One region of the Streptomyces sp. NPDC102283 genome, then DNA from elsewhere that is predicted to be linked to it. Evidence: riboswitches for the same ligand, from Rfam matches in the RefSeq annotation. Region 1 holds a riboswitch; the other holds the start of a gene.

What was found. Region 1 has a riboswitch for glycine ahead of gcvP (aminomethyl-transferring glycine dehydrogenase). Riboswitches for the same ligand answer to the same signal wherever they lie in the genome.
Region 2: it holds a riboswitch for glycine, as region 1 does, so the genes downstream of both, gcvT (glycine cleavage system aminomethyltransferase GcvT) here and gcvP (aminomethyl-transferring glycine dehydrogenase) in region 1, are expected to answer to the same signal.

The regions. Positions count from the first base shown of each region.
Region 1 covers NZ_JBIWLQ010000023.1:124,255-131,377, forward strand. Annotated here, with positions in the region: gene ACIRJT_RS33460 (glutamate--cysteine ligase) at 1-465, opposite strand, end outside; gene ACIRJT_RS33465 (hypothetical protein) at 950-1,534, shown strand; gene ACIRJT_RS33470 (DUF5999 family protein) at 1,865-2,068, shown strand; gene gcvP (aminomethyl-transferring glycine dehydrogenase) at 2,172-5,057, opposite strand; glycine riboswitch at 5,251-5,348, opposite strand; gene ACIRJT_RS33480 (PRC-barrel domain-containing protein) at 5,481-5,852, shown strand; gene ACIRJT_RS33485 (DNA polymerase IV) at 5,774-7,123, opposite strand, start outside.
Region 2 covers NZ_JBIWLQ010000010.1:233,724-240,846, forward strand. Annotated here, with positions in the region: gene ACIRJT_RS21475 (L-serine ammonia-lyase) at 1-873, opposite strand, end outside; gene glyA (serine hydroxymethyltransferase) at 1,094-2,353, opposite strand; gene gcvH (glycine cleavage system protein GcvH) at 2,373-2,750, opposite strand; gene gcvT (glycine cleavage system aminomethyltransferase GcvT) at 2,908-4,032, opposite strand; glycine riboswitch at 4,207-4,304, opposite strand; gene ACIRJT_RS21495 (AAA family ATPase) at 4,480-5,172, shown strand; gene ACIRJT_RS21500 (enhanced serine sensitivity protein SseB) at 5,245-6,015, shown strand; gene ACIRJT_RS21505 (enhanced serine sensitivity protein SseB C-terminal domain-containing protein) at 6,269-7,015, shown strand; gene ACIRJT_RS21510 (hypothetical protein) at 6,994-7,123, opposite strand, start outside.

The DNA.
Region 1 (7,123 bases):
TTGATCGTTGAGCAGGGTGTAGCGGTCCACGTCCGAGAGATTCGCGGACACCACGTCGTGCTCCCCCAGCGTGGGCAGGATTCCGATCATCACGATCCCCGCGTCCACCTCCCCCGCCTTGCGGTGTGCATAGGCGAGGCCGGTCCGCAACTCCTCCGCGAGCTGATCGAATACCCGGCCGCCGAGGCGGTGCGGGACGATATTCACTTCGAGATTGAACATCCCCAGTTCGGTCTGGAAATCCCGGCTCGCGATGCGCTGGAGCACTTGCTGATTCATCATCCGGGGCATCCCGTCGGGACCCGCGAGATTCAGCTCTATCTCCAGCCCCATCAGATTCCGCGGACGGTCGAACCTCCGCTCCGCCAGGAGTCTGCCCAGCCCCTCCAGGCACTGGTTGAGCTTGGTGCGGTACGCCTGTCGATCGGACAGGTCAACGGCTTCCGCCACGACCTTCTCCCCCATCGAGGGGTCCTTCCTCCAGTGGGCGGCCCGCGGCCCAGGCCGCTCGCATCACGATCGATAATGCCCAGCGGGAGTGATCCGTAACGCCCCCACGGGGCTCCGATACCCGATAGTCTGGTTGAAGGAGACCTGGGGCACATTCCGGTGGCATGCGGATCTCCACATATTCGACCGGAGTATGCACGGTGGAAACACCGACGAGTTTCGGCCGACCGCTCCACCGGAAGGGTGCCAGGTCGGGGCCGTCAACGGCAGATCAAATCACCAGGAATACCGCGATTCGAAGGCCGGATGACGTCTTGCGCGACATATCTCCGGCCGCTAGTGGAAACACTGTGTGAACACGCGTCATATAAACTCCGCTCAACGAGGCAGAGAGTTGATACGACTCGCCCGTCACCGGCCGTCTCAGGCCCACATGCCGACAGCGCCGTCTGCACCCGCCCAAGCGTCACCGTGTCTCCGAAGTGAGAGGCGACCCACTATGCCGCTGCATGTTCCCCCGGCTCCCGCGCCCGCCCTGCGCAGTGTTCTCGCGGCCCTCGGTTCTCCCACCGCCGTCCGCGAGGCCCGCACGTCCGCTCTCCGGTCCGTCCAGGGACCGCTGAGCCCCGAACTACCGCTTCCCGTACATGTGCTGGACCGGATCGCGCCCGCCATGACAGCACCTCTGACACGCCTCGCGGCCTGGCGTTTCCTGATCAGGAGCGAGGGCCGCGCGGTCGCCGCGGCGGACACCGTGCTCACCCCCGACGGCTGGACGTTCTCGCACTTCTTCGAGGGGCCCTACCTCGCCTCGACCGAGCTGGCGGTCCGGCAGGCGGAGGCGTCGGCCACCGCCTGCCAGGCCCGGCTGCTGTCCATCCCGGAGTTGTACATGCTCACCCTCTGGCTGCACGGCGACACCGAGGCCGACCCCGCCGGCGGGGTGCTCGCGCCGACGGACGTCCTGGTGCCCCTGGCGCCGGCCCCGCCGGGCATCGCCGCCCACCGCCCGCACCGGGTCGCCGATCTACTGCCCGTCATCTCGCTGCGCGTGACCCCCGGCCCGCTCCTCAGCTCCGCCTGACCGGCGCGCCGTCCCGGTAGACCGCCCCCGTGGCGATCCTGTCCCCGCCCGAACTCCGGGCGGGGGAAAGGGTCACCGCGGGGGCGGTCTGCTGCCCACTCGGACTAGCTCCATCCGGCCACCCCGAACCACCCAAAGGGACAGTGCAATTGCGGTGAACCGTCCGCGCGGGTGATGCGTCATGGGAGGAGTACGGGTGCTGCAGCGAAATCCCTGCGGAATCCTCCCCGTAGGGCAACACTGGGACCGGACCGACTGATACGGGGGGCGGCCATGAACACCTCATCCAGCCGCAGGACACTCGACTCGACGCAGCGAAAGAACCCATCCATGTGCCAGCACCAGCCACCCTGCCCCACCGCCGATTCACCCGACCGGGAGGCCGCCCGTCTGACGGCCCACCACCCCGAGCAGGGTTGGAGCCTCTTGTGCAACGGCGTCCTGCTCTTCGAGGACACCGGCGAACTGCTGCCCGACGGGCAGATCATCGCCCCGCACCGGCCACTGGCGGCCGGCGTGGTGAAGGCCGCCTGAGAACGGATCCACGAACAGGGGCCGGCCCGGAGAGATCTCCGCACCGGCCCCGACGCATGTCCGGCGTGCACCGCTCACGGCGCACGCCCCACCGCGGTCCGTCTCAGTCGTCGTACGCGTCCAGCGGGGGGCAGGAGCAGACCAGGTTCCGGTCGCCGAAGGCCCCGTCGATGCGGCGCACCGGCGGCCAGTACTTGTCCGCGGCGGACACTCCGGCCGGGAAGACGGCCTCCTCGCGGCTGTAGCCGTGGTCCCAGTCGCCGCCGAGCGCGGCCGCCGTGTGCGGGGCGTTGCGCAGCGGGTTGTCGTCCTCGCTCCACTCCCCCGAGGCGACCTTCTCGATCTCGGCGCGGATCGCGATCATGGTGTCGCAGAACCGGTCGAGCTCCGCGAGGTTCTCGCTCTCCGTCGGCTCGATCATCAGCGTGCCGGCCACCGGGAAGGACATGGTCGGCGAGTGGAAGCCGTAGTCGATCAGGCGCTTGGCCACGTCGTCGATGGAGACGCCGGTCGCCTTGGAGATCGGGCGCAGGTCCACGATGCACTCGTGCGCGACCAGACCGGCCGGGCCGTTGTAGAGGATCGGGAAGTGCGGCTCCAGGCGCTTGGCGATGTAGTTCGCGGCCAGCACGGCGACCTGAGTGGCTCGCTTGAGGCCCTCGCCGCCCATCAGACGGACGTACGCCCACGAGATCGGCAGAATGCCCGCCGAGCCCCACGGGGCGGCCGAGATCGGGCCCACACCGGTCTCCGGGCCCGCGGCGGGCTGGAGGGGGTGGTTGGGCAGGTACGGGGCGAGGTGTGCGCGGACGCCGACCGGGCCGACGCCGGGGCCGCCGCCGCCGTGCGGGATGCAGAAGGTCTTGTGCAGGTTCAGGTGCGAGACGTCGCCGCCGAACTTGCCGGGCTTGGCGAGCCCGACCAGCGCGTTGAGGTTGGCCCCGTCGACGTAGACCTGGCCGCCCGCGTCGTGCACCTCGCCGCAGATGTCGGCGACGTGCTCCTCGAACACTCCGTGCGTGGACGGGTAGGTGATCATGAGCACGGCCAGCTCGTCGCGGTGCAGCTGGATCTTGGCGCGCAGGTCCGCGATGTCGACCTCCCCGTCGTCGGCGGTCTTCACCACGACGACCTTCATGCCCGCCATGACGGCGCTGGCGGCGTTGGTGCCGTGCGCGGAGGACGGGATGAGGCAGACGGTGCGCTGGTCGTCGCCGTTGGCCCGGTGGTACGCGCGGACGGCGAGCAGACCCGCGAACTCGCCCTGGGAACCGGCGTTGGGCTGGAGGGACACCGCGTCGTAGCCGGTGACCTCGGCGAGGCGCTCCTCCAGCTCACGGATGAGGGTGAGGAAGCCCTGCGCCTGCTCGGCAGGGGCGAAGGGGTGCAGGGCGCCGAACTCGGGCCAGGTGATCGACTCCATCTCGGCGGTCGCGTTCAGCTTCATGGTGCAGGAGCCGAGCGGGATCATGCCGCGGTCCAGCGCGTAGTCACGGTCGGCGAGCTTGCGCAGGTAGCGCAGCATCGCGGTCTCGGAGCGGTGCTGGTGGAAGACCGGGTGGGTCAGGATGTCGTCGGAGCGCAGCAGCCCCTCGGGCAGCGTGTCGGCGACCGTCGCGTCCAGCGCCTCGATGTCGCCCTCGGCGCCGAAGGCGGCCCAGACGGCGGAGAGCTGCGCGCGGGTGGTGGTCTCGTCGCAGGCGATGGAGATCTGGTCGGCGTCGACGAGGCGGAGGTTGACCCCGCGCTCCCGGGCGTCCGCGACGATGCCGGCGGCCTTGCCGGGCACGCGCACGGTCAGGGTGTCGAAGAACGCGCCGTGCACGACGTCGACGCCGGCGCTCCGCAGGCCGTCGGCCAGGATCGCGGCGAAGCGGTGGGTGCGCCGGGCGATCGTCCGCAGCCCGTCGGGGCCGTGGTAGACCGCGTACATCCCGGCCATGACGGCGAGCAGGACCTGCGCGGTACAGATGTTGCTGGTGGCCTTCTCGCGGCGGATGTGCTGCTCGCGGGTCTGGAGGGCCAGGCGGTAGGCCTTGTTGCCGTCGGCGTCGACGGAGACGCCGACGAGGCGGCCGGGCAGGGAGCGGGCGAACTTGTCGCGGACCGCCATGAAGCCTGCGTGCGGGCCGCCGAAGCCCATCGGGACGCCGAAGCGCTGGGTCGTGCCGACCGCGATGTCCGCGCCGAGCGCGCCCGGCGAGGTGAGCAGCGTGAGGGCCAGCAGGTCGGCGGCGACGGTGACGATCGCGCCGAGCTCGTGGGCCTGCTCGATCACGGGCTCGATGGCACGCACGGCTCCGGAGGCGCCCGGGTACTGGAGCAGCACGCCGAAGACGCCGCGCTCGGCGATCTCGGCGGGGATGCCGTCGCTCAGGTCGGCGACGACGACCTCGACGCCGGTGGGCTCGGCGCGGGTCTCGATCACCGCGACGGTCTGCGGCAGGGTGTCGGCGTCGACCAGGAAGACGCCCTTCTTGACCTTGCCGACGCGCCGGGCGAGGGCCATCGCCTCGGCGGCCGCGGTGCCCTCGTCGAGCAGCGAGGCGCCGGAGGTGGGCAGCCCGGTCAGCTCGGCGACCATCGTCTGGAAGTTGAGGAGGGCCTCCAGCCGGCCCTGGGAGATCTCCGGCTGGTACGGCGTGTAGGCCGTGTACCAGGCGGGGTTCTCCATGACGTTGCGCAGGATGACGGGCGGCGTGAAGGTGCCGTAGTAGCCGAGGCCGATCATCGGGGCCAGCACCTCGTTGCGGTCGGCCAGCGACCGCAGCTCGGCCAGGACCTCCGCCTCGGTGCGCGCCGAGGGAAGGTTCAGGGCCTCCGCGCTCTTGATCACGTCGGGCACCGCGGCGGCGGTGAGCTCGTCGAGGGAGCCGTAGCCGACCTGGGCGAGCATCTTCGCCTGGGCTCCGGCGTCGGGCCCTATGTGGCGCTGCTCGAACGGAATGCCCTGCTCCAGCTGGGAGAGCGGAGTGCGACGGGGGGTCATGGTGGAGGCCTCCTGGTCTGTCACGACCTGCGAGGGGCACCACGGCGCGGGTGCCCGAACGGCCTCCCCCTCTGTCATCTCAACCTGAGAGCTTCACCGGCCCGCCCTGAGGCGTGCCGACTTTCACCGTCGGTGAGGGTCGAGTCCGCCTGGGCCTGCGCCCGCACGGAATCGCCCTGCTTTCCAGAGTGACCTCGTCCGTGCGGTACGGGGGCCTGAGAGATTCCGGGGAGGAGTTGCTCCTTCGGCGCCTCCGGATTCTGCACCGGAGGACTCTCCCGCACGGGGTCAGCAGCCACTGTCAGCCTACCAGCGGCCACCGTGCCGGATTCCTCGAGTGGCCGACGCCACGGATCTGCACTTGTGTGGTGCTGGTGGAGCGACAGCGTCCACCCTGAGCAGTTGCGACCAGTGGGAGGCACCGTGCAGACCGATATCGATCCGCGCCGCCTGATCGGCCGCAAGGCATTCGATCGCAAGGGCGCCAAGATCGGAACGGTGGATGAGGTCTATCTCGACGACGCGACGGGCGTGCCCGAGTGGGCGGCCGTCCGCACCGGCCTGTTCAGCAGGGACGCCTTCGTCCCCCTGGAGCCCAGCGAATTCGTCGAGGACGCGCTGCGCGTTCCCTTCGACCGCGCGTTGATCAAAGGTGCGCCGGACTTCGGCGTCGGCAGGCACCTCTCGCCCGAGCAGGAACTGCAGCTCTATCGCCATTACGGGCTGGACTCCCCGCCCCCGGAGGCGTCGGCGCCCGACCGGGACTTCGGCAGGCTGGCGGGCCAGGAGGAGTAGTCGGCCGCGTCACGGACGAGCGGCAGCGGGTCGGCGGGCCGCAGCTGCGGATCGTCGACGCGGAACGTCAGCACCCGGCCGGGTGCGCTCCACGGTTCCTCGAACCGGACGGTGACCCGGCCCACTCCGCTCCCCTGCACCCAGCCGTGCCCGTGCTCCTCGTGGCGCACGTCGTGCCCGGCGGGCCAGCGCCGCGCGGCGAGCAGCTCCGCGCCGTCGGGCTCGGGCTCGGCCGCCACCTCCTCCCCGTCGCCCTCCACCGGCGCCCGGTGCTCCTCCTGGGTCCGCTGAGCGAGCTCCCGGGCGTCGGCGGCCTGGGCGAACAGGTCCTCCTGGGTGTAGTCGGCCAGCCCCGTCACGCCGACTCCCAGCAGCCGTACGCCCCCTGTGGTGTCGACGGACTCCAGCAGCCGCCCAGCTGCCTCACGGACCACTGTGGGGTCGTCCGTGGGGCCTCTGAGCGTCTCGGAACGGGTCAGCGTGGAGAAGTCGTAGCGGCGCACCTTCAGGACCACCGTGCGCCCCGACCGGTCGGCGGCGCGCAGCCGCTCCACGCACCGGACCGCCAGCCGCTCCACCTCGGCCCGCACCCGCACCCGGTCGTGCAGGTCCACGTCGAAGGTGTCCTCCACCGATACGGACTTGGCGTCCCGCTCGGCGACCACCGGCCGGTCGTCGAGCCCCAGCGCCATCCGGTAGAGCCCGTGGCCGTGGGCCTTGCCGACCAGCCGTACGAGCTCCGCCTCGCCCGCCTCGGCCAGGTCGTGGACGGTGGTCATCCCGGCGCGTCTGAGGTGGTCGCCGGTGGCCGGTCCGACCCCCGGCAGGGTGCGCACGGACATGGGAGCCAGCAGCTCACGCTCGGTGCCCGGCTCGATGAGCAGCAGCCCGTCGGGCTTGGCCTCCTCGGACGCGATCTTGGCGAGCATCTTGGAACCGGCCAGCCCGACGGATCCGCTGAGGCCGGTCACCGCGCGGATCGCCGTCCGCAGCCCCTCACCCGTCGCACGGGCCGACGCCGCGTCGTCGGCCGTCCCGCCGGCCTCCAGGTCCACGAAGGCCTCGTCCAGGCTGAGCGGCTCCACCAGGGGCGACAGCCGCCCCAGGAGCTCCATCACCTGGTCGCTCACCGTTCGGTACAGCGCGAAGCGCGGCACCAGGTAGGCGGCGTTCGGTGCGAGCCGCCGGGCCTGCGCGGTGGGCATCGCCGAGTGCACGCCCAGGCGCCGGGCCTCGTACGAGGCCGTGGCGACCACGCCGCGGGGTCCGAG
Region 2 (7,123 bases), on a different contig from region 1:
GGCGCCGTTGGTGGGGGCGGTGACCACGCGGCCGCCCGCCGCGTTCTCCTCGTTGACCGCCATGGCGTACAGAGTGATCCACTCCATCGCGTGGGCCTGCGGGTCGCCCTCGGCGCGCAGCTGGCGGGCCGAGTTCGCGGCGCGGCGGCGGACCTTGAGGCCGCCGGGGAGGATGCCCTCGCGGGACATGCCGCGCGAGACGCAGGCCTGCATGACGCGCCAGATGTCCAGCAGCCCGGAGCGGATCTCCGCCTCGGTGCGCCAGGCCAGTTCGTTCTCCAGCATCATCGAGGAGATCGAGAGACCGGTCTCCCGGGAGAGGCGCAGCAGCTCGTCGCCGGTACGGAAGGGGTGTTTGAGGACCGTGTCGTCCGGGACGATCGGGTTCTCCCCGGCCACCGCGTCCTCGTCGACGACGAAGCCGCCGCCGACCGAGTAGTACGTCTTCTCCAGGACCGGCGCGCCCTCGGTGTCGTACGCGAGGATCGTCATGCCGTTGGCGTGGTACGGGAGCGCCTTGCGGCGGTGCAGGACCAGGTCCTCGTCGAAGTCGAACGGGATCTCGTGCATGCCCAGCAGGTTGATCCTGCCGCTGCCGCGGATCTCCTCGACCCGGCCGTCGGCGGACTCCACGTCCACGGTCTGGGGCGACTCGCCCTCCAGTCCGAGCAGGACCGCCTTGGGCGTGCCGTGCCCGTGGCCGGTCGCGCCGAGGGAGCCGTACAGCTCGGCCCGTATCGAGGCGGTGTGCGCGAGCAGGCCCTCGTTCTTGAGGCGGCGCGCGAACATCCGGGCGGCCCGCATCGGGCCCACCGTGTGGGAGCTGGACGGGCCGATGCCGACCGAGAAGAGGTCGAAGACCGAGATGGCCACGGGAGAACTCCTTGAGGTTGGAAGACGCCGTTGTCTGCCTGGGTGGTGCGGGAACGGGCCAGGTGGTGCGGAACGGGCCGGGGTGGGGCCCGCGGGTCAAGCAGGTCAAACGGGTCGAGCAGGGCAAAAGGTGGCGCGGGGGACACGGGTCGGGGCACCGCGCTCACTCTTTCAGTGTGCGCGGTGCCCCGTCCGAACGTGCGGAACCGCAGGCCAGGTGTTACTTCAGGCCGGGGTACAGCGGGAACTTCTCGGCCAGCGCGACCACGCGGGCCTTGAGGTCGTCCGCGTCGTAGGACGGCTTGAGGGCGGCGGCGATGATCTCCGCGACCTCCGTGAAGTCCTCGGTGCCGAAGCCGCGGGTGGCCAGCGCCGGGGTGCCGATCCGCAGGCCCGAGGTGACCATCGGGGGGCGCGGGTCGTTCGGGATGGCGTTCCGGTTGACCGTGATGCCCAGCTCGTGGAGCCGGTCCTCGGCCTGCTGGCCGTCCAGCTCCGAGTTGCGCAGGTCGACCAGGACCAGGTGCACGTCGGTGCCGCCGGAGAGGACGGATACGCCCACCTCGGTGACGTCCTGCTGGACCAGGCGCTCGGCCAGGATCCGCGCGCCGTCCAGGGTGCGCTGCTGGCGCTCCTTGAACTCCTCGCCCGCCGCGATCTTGAACGAGACCGCCTTGGCCGCGATCACGTGCTCCAGCGGGCCGCCCTGCTGACCCGGGAAGACCGCGGAGTTGATCTTCTTGGCGAGCTCCTGGGTGGAGAGGATCACGCCGCCGCGCGGACCGCCGAGGGTCTTGTGCGTGGTGGTGGTGACGACATGGGCGTGCGGCACCGGGTTCGGGTGCAGGCCGGCCGCGACCAGGCCCGCGAAGTGCGCCATGTCGACCATCAGGTACGCGCCGACCTCGTCCGCGATGCGGCGGAAGGCGGCGAAGTCCAGCTGGCGCGGGTAGGCGGACCAGCCGGCCACGATCAGCTTCGGCTGGGACTCCTTGGCGAGGCGCTCGACCTCCTCCATGTCCACGACGCCGCTCTCGTCGACGTGGTACGGGACCACGTTGTAGAGCTTGCCGGAGAAGTTGATCTTCATGCCGTGGGTCAGGTGACCGCCGTGGGCCAGGTTCAGGCCCATGATCGTGTCGCCCGGCTTCAGCAGCGCGAACATCGCGGCGGCGTTCGCCTGGGCGCCGGAGTGCGGCTGCACGTTCGCGGCCTCGGCGCCGAACAGGGCCTTGATCCGGTCGATCGCGATCTGCTCGACGACGTCGACGTGCTCACAGCCGCCGTAGTAGCGGCGGCCCGGGTAGCCCTCGGCGTACTTGTTGGTGAGGACGGAGCCCTGCGCCTCCATGACGGCGACCGGAGCGAAGTTCTCCGAGGCGATCATTTCGAGGGTGGACTGCTGACGGTGGAGCTCGGCGTCGACGGCGGCGGCGACGTCCGGGTCCAGCTCGTGGAGGGAGGAGTTCAGAAGCGACATCAGGGGGTCCCTTAAGGTCTCAGTTGCCGGAGAACGCGGTGTACTCGTCGGCGGAGAGCAGGTCGGCCGGCTCCTCCGCGACGCGCACCTTGAACAGCCAGCCGCCCTCGAAGGGAGCGGAGTTCACCAGCGAGGGGTCGTCCACGACGTCCTGGTTGGCCGCCGTCACCTCACCGGTCACCGGCGAGTACAGATCGCTGACGGACTTGGTCGACTCCAGTTCGCCGCAGGTCTCGCCCGCGGTCACCGTGTCGCCGACCTCCGGGAGCTGGGCGTAGACGACGTCACCGAGCGCGTTGGCCGCGTACTCCGTGATGCCGATGGTGGCCACGCCGTCCTCGAGGGCCGACAGCCACTCGTGCTCCTTGCTGTACCGCAGCTGCTGGGGGTTGCTCATGACCTGAATTCTCCTGTACGCGGGGGAGTGCTGATGAACGGTGGTCTTACGGTGTGAGACGGAGGAACGTCACTTCTGTGACGTCTGTGCGCGCGTCACTTCGATGACGTCTGCGCGCTGTCGAAAAGGTCCGGTCGCCGCCGGTCCTTCCGGGATGTCACTTCTGGCGCTTGTAGAACGGCAGTGCGACGACCTCGTACGGTTCGTGCGTGCCGCGGATGTCCACGCCCACGCCCTCGGCGCCCGGCACGGCGAAGGCCGCGTCCACGTAGGCCATGGCGATCGGCCTGCCCAGCGTCGGGGACGGGGCGCCGGAGGTGACCTCGCCGATCACCTTCCCGTCGGCGACGACGGGGAAGCCCGCGCGCGGGACCCGGCGGCCCTCGGCGATCAGGCCCACCAGCTTGCGCGGCGGGGCCAACTCGGCGCGCTCGGCGGCGGCGGTCAGGGCCTCACGCCCGACGAAGTCGCCCTCCTTCTCGAACTTCACGACCCGGCCCAGGCCCGCGTCGAACGGGGTGAGCGCGGTCGTCAGCTCGTGCCCGTACAGCGGCATGCCCGCCTCCAGACGCAGCGTGTCCCGGCAGGAGAGCCCGCAGGGGATCAGGCCGTGCGGCGATCCGGCCTCGGTCAGCGCCCGCCACAGCTGCTCGGCGTGCTCCGGCGCGACGAAGAGTTCAAAGCCGTCCTCGCCGGTGTAGCCGGTACGGGCGATGAGCGCCGGGACCCCGGCGACCGTGCCCGGCAGGCCCGCGTAGTACTTCAGCCCGTCCAGGTCGGCGTCGGTGACGGCCTTCATGATGGCGGGCGACTCCGGGCCCTGGACCGCGAGCAGCGCGTACGCGTCCCGGTCGTCGCGCACCTCGGCGTCGAAGCCCCCGACCCGGGCGGTCAGCGCGTCCAGCACGACCTGCGCGTTGCCCGCGTTGGCGACCACCATGTATTCGGTGGCCCCGCTCTCGCCGAGCCGGTAGACGATCAGGTCGTCCACGATCCCGCCGTCCTCCTGGACGATCATCGTGTAGCGGGCCCGGCCGTTGCCGACGGTGGCGATGTTGCCCACCAGCGCGTAGCTCAGGAAGGCGGCGGCCTCGGGCCCGGTGACGGTGATCTCGCCCATGTGCGACAGGTCGAAGAGACCGGCCCGGGTGCGTACGGCGTTGTGCTCGTCGCGCTCACTGGCGTACCGCAGGGGCATGTCCCAGCCCGCGAAGTCGGTCATGGTGGCGCCGAGCGAGCGGTGCAGGGCGTCGAGGGCGGTGAGACGGGGGGCAGTGCTCATGGATACGGCTCCAGGGCATGACGACGTCAGGACGAATCCTCCCCATCTGTCATCGGAACCTGAGAGGTTCGCCGATAGCCCCTGACGGGGTATGCCCCTGGAGGGCGCCCCGGATCAGGGGGCTCGGCTTGCACCTTGGGTGGAGCCGCGGAACGGCTCGCTTTTCAGATCTGCCTCATCCACGCGGTACGGGGCCTGAGAGATTCAAGGGAGGATCTTGCTCCTTCGGCGCCCGGCTCACACTGTGGCCGGAACTCTCCCGCGCGGATTCGAACGGCCGGTATGCAGTTGGCGGGGTCATCATCGCATGCATTGGGGGAGAGTGGGGGGTCCGGTCCCCACGCAGGTGAATACGGCTACAACAGGCCCTGGGACGGTTGTGCCGCATTGCCTTTTCTTTACACTTCAGGGGCAGGCGTGGGGGACACGACGGCAGGGGGATGGGCGATGACGTTGCAGCGGTCGGCACCGACCGCGGGGGTCGCCGACGGCGCGATGCCCGCACAGCCCGGCGCTCCCGTGCGGGAGCTGCTGACGGAGGGCGCGCCGGTGGTACGTGACCTGCGCGGGCGTAACAGCTGTGCCCCGTACAGCCTCGATCTCACCGCCGGTGACGTCGTCGTGGTCTCCGGACTCCCCGGCAGCGGGAAGTCGACCCTCATCCGGCGGGCCGCGCGGGGCCGCGCCATCGACTCCCAGAACACCCGCGACAGCTGGGCCGCCGCCCTGCCCCGTTTACTGCCCTACGCCCTCTACCGCCCCCTGGTCCGCGCCGCGCACTACCTCGGCCTCTGGAACGCCCTGCGCTCCGGTGAATCCGTCGTCGTGCACGACTGCGGCACCCAGACGTGGGTACGCCGCTGGCTCGCCCGGCACGCCGTGGGCCGGGGCCGCACCCTCCATCTGATCCTGCTCGACGTGACGCCCCAGGTGGCGCGGCAGGGGCAGCGCGAGCGTGGGCGCGGGGTCTCCGGCTACGCCTTCGCCCGCCACCGGCACGCGGTCGCCCGGCTGCTCCGCGACACCGAGCAGGGGCTGCTGCCCGCCGGCTGCACCTCCGCGGTGCTGCTGGACCGCGAGGCCGCGGGAGCGCTCGACCGGATCTCCTTCACGGCCGCCGAGGCCTCCACCGCCCGCTGACGGTTAAGGTGCTGGCCGGAGCAGAGGGCCGCCGCGGCGCGGCCGAAGCGGTGGAGAGAGGGCGCAGAGGCAGTGGACATTCCGGCACCCGCACCGGCGCACCCCCAGCAGGGGTGGCCCGCCAACGAGCTCGAAGAGGTGCTGACGGCCTCCCTCGGCGTCCCCGACGCGGGCGGTCGCCTCGTCGAGGTGCTCGGCCGCAGCTCCGTCTGGGTGCCGCTGCCGAACGGTGGCACCCCCGCGAGCGCGGACCTCGACCTGCCGATGATGGAGATCGACGGCGCGGCCTTCGTCCCCGTCTTCAGCTCCGAGGCCCAGTTCCTCAGCTGCGTCGGCAGCCATATGTCCTTCACCGTCGCGCCCGCCCGCGACTTCGCCCGGGGCCTGCCCCCGCAGGTCGGCATCGCCGTGAACCCGGGCGGCGCGGTCGGCATACCGCTTCCGCCGCCCGCCGTCGCCGAGCTGTGCCGGGCCGGCCGCACCGCCCTGGACGGGCCCGCCACCGGCGGCCGGGTCCGGCTGTTCGAGCCGGACTGGCAGCACGACCCGGTCGACTTCCTCGCCGCCGTGTCCGAGGAGTTCGAGGCCACCGGAGTGGTGAGCACCGCCCGCCGGGCGCTGGCCAGCATCGAGGGCGGCGACCCGGTCCTCTTCGTCGGCGTCGAGTTCGCCACCTGGGACGGCGCGGGACAGAGCGCGCCGATGGACGCCATCGGCCGCGCGCTCGGCCGGGTCCAGGTGCCCTGGCCGGTCAATCTGGTCCTGCTGGACGTGGCGGACGACCTCGTCGGCGACTGGGTGCGGGAGAAGGTGCGCCCGTTCTACCGCCGCGAGGGGCACTGACCGCCGCGAGGGCCACTGACCGCCGGCCGGACGCCCACTGACGACCGCGGAAGGCTGCCGGGTCACGGTGCCGTCGGACCGTGGCGTCAAGTCGGTGTCAGAAGTGGCGCATAAGCTGGTTTGATGGCGTGGTCGCTCCCGTGTGCCCGGGAGCGTCTGCGCGAACGCGACGGATCGACACGCGACGGATCGACGAGGGGCGGAACCCAGGGTGAGTGCGTCAGGCACTGCGGCGGCCGGGAAGGTCGAGCACATGCTGCGCCAGGTGACCCCCGGGCGTTACGACGCCTACGAGGCGCTGCTCGCCGCGGTCGCCGAGGGCCGGATCTGGATGCTGCTCTGGCACGGCACGGCCGGCTCACCGGACGCCCAGTACGGCAACATGGAGATCGACGGCCTGGGCTACGCCCCCTGCGTCACCTCCGCCCAGGAGCTGTCCGCCAGCGGCTGGAACCGCGCCCACGAGCTGGTCACCGGACGCGACATCGCCCGCTCCCTGTTCCCCGACCGCTGGGGTATCTGGCTCAATCCGCACGCTCCCGGGGGCGGCGTCGGCATCCCCTGGCTCGACCTGCGGCGCATCGCCACCGGCCTGGACCGGCTGCCCGCCGGACCGCTCCGGCTCTCCGACCCCACCATCGAACTCCCGCAGTTCTACGCCCTGCTCACCCAGAACGCCCACCGCACCCCCGCGATCCGCTCCCTGCGCCGCGCCTGGGTGCACCCCGCGGTCGGGGTCCCGTATCTCGCGATCGGCCTCGACCTCTACGACACCGGCCGCGCCTCCGTCGAATCGGTGCGCGAGATGATGCGGCAGTCGGTCGGCGCGGTCCCCGAGGGGCTGCCCGTCTCCACCGTCGCCCTGTCCGACGAGTACGACCCGGTCGGCATGTGGCTGCGCGCGAACGCCCGTCCGTTCTACGACCGCGAGGCGCACGCCCCCGCGGGCCCGCCCCCGGCCGCCGCCCCCGGCTACGGCTACCCGCCCCTTCCCCGCTGACCCTCAAGGGGCCGGCCGATCCCGGAAAGGGCCCCCGGGCGGCCCCGGTCGGCCCGCTCAGGGCTGTTGACGGCGTTCAGGCGCGTGACCTCCGCGGCGTGACCGGCG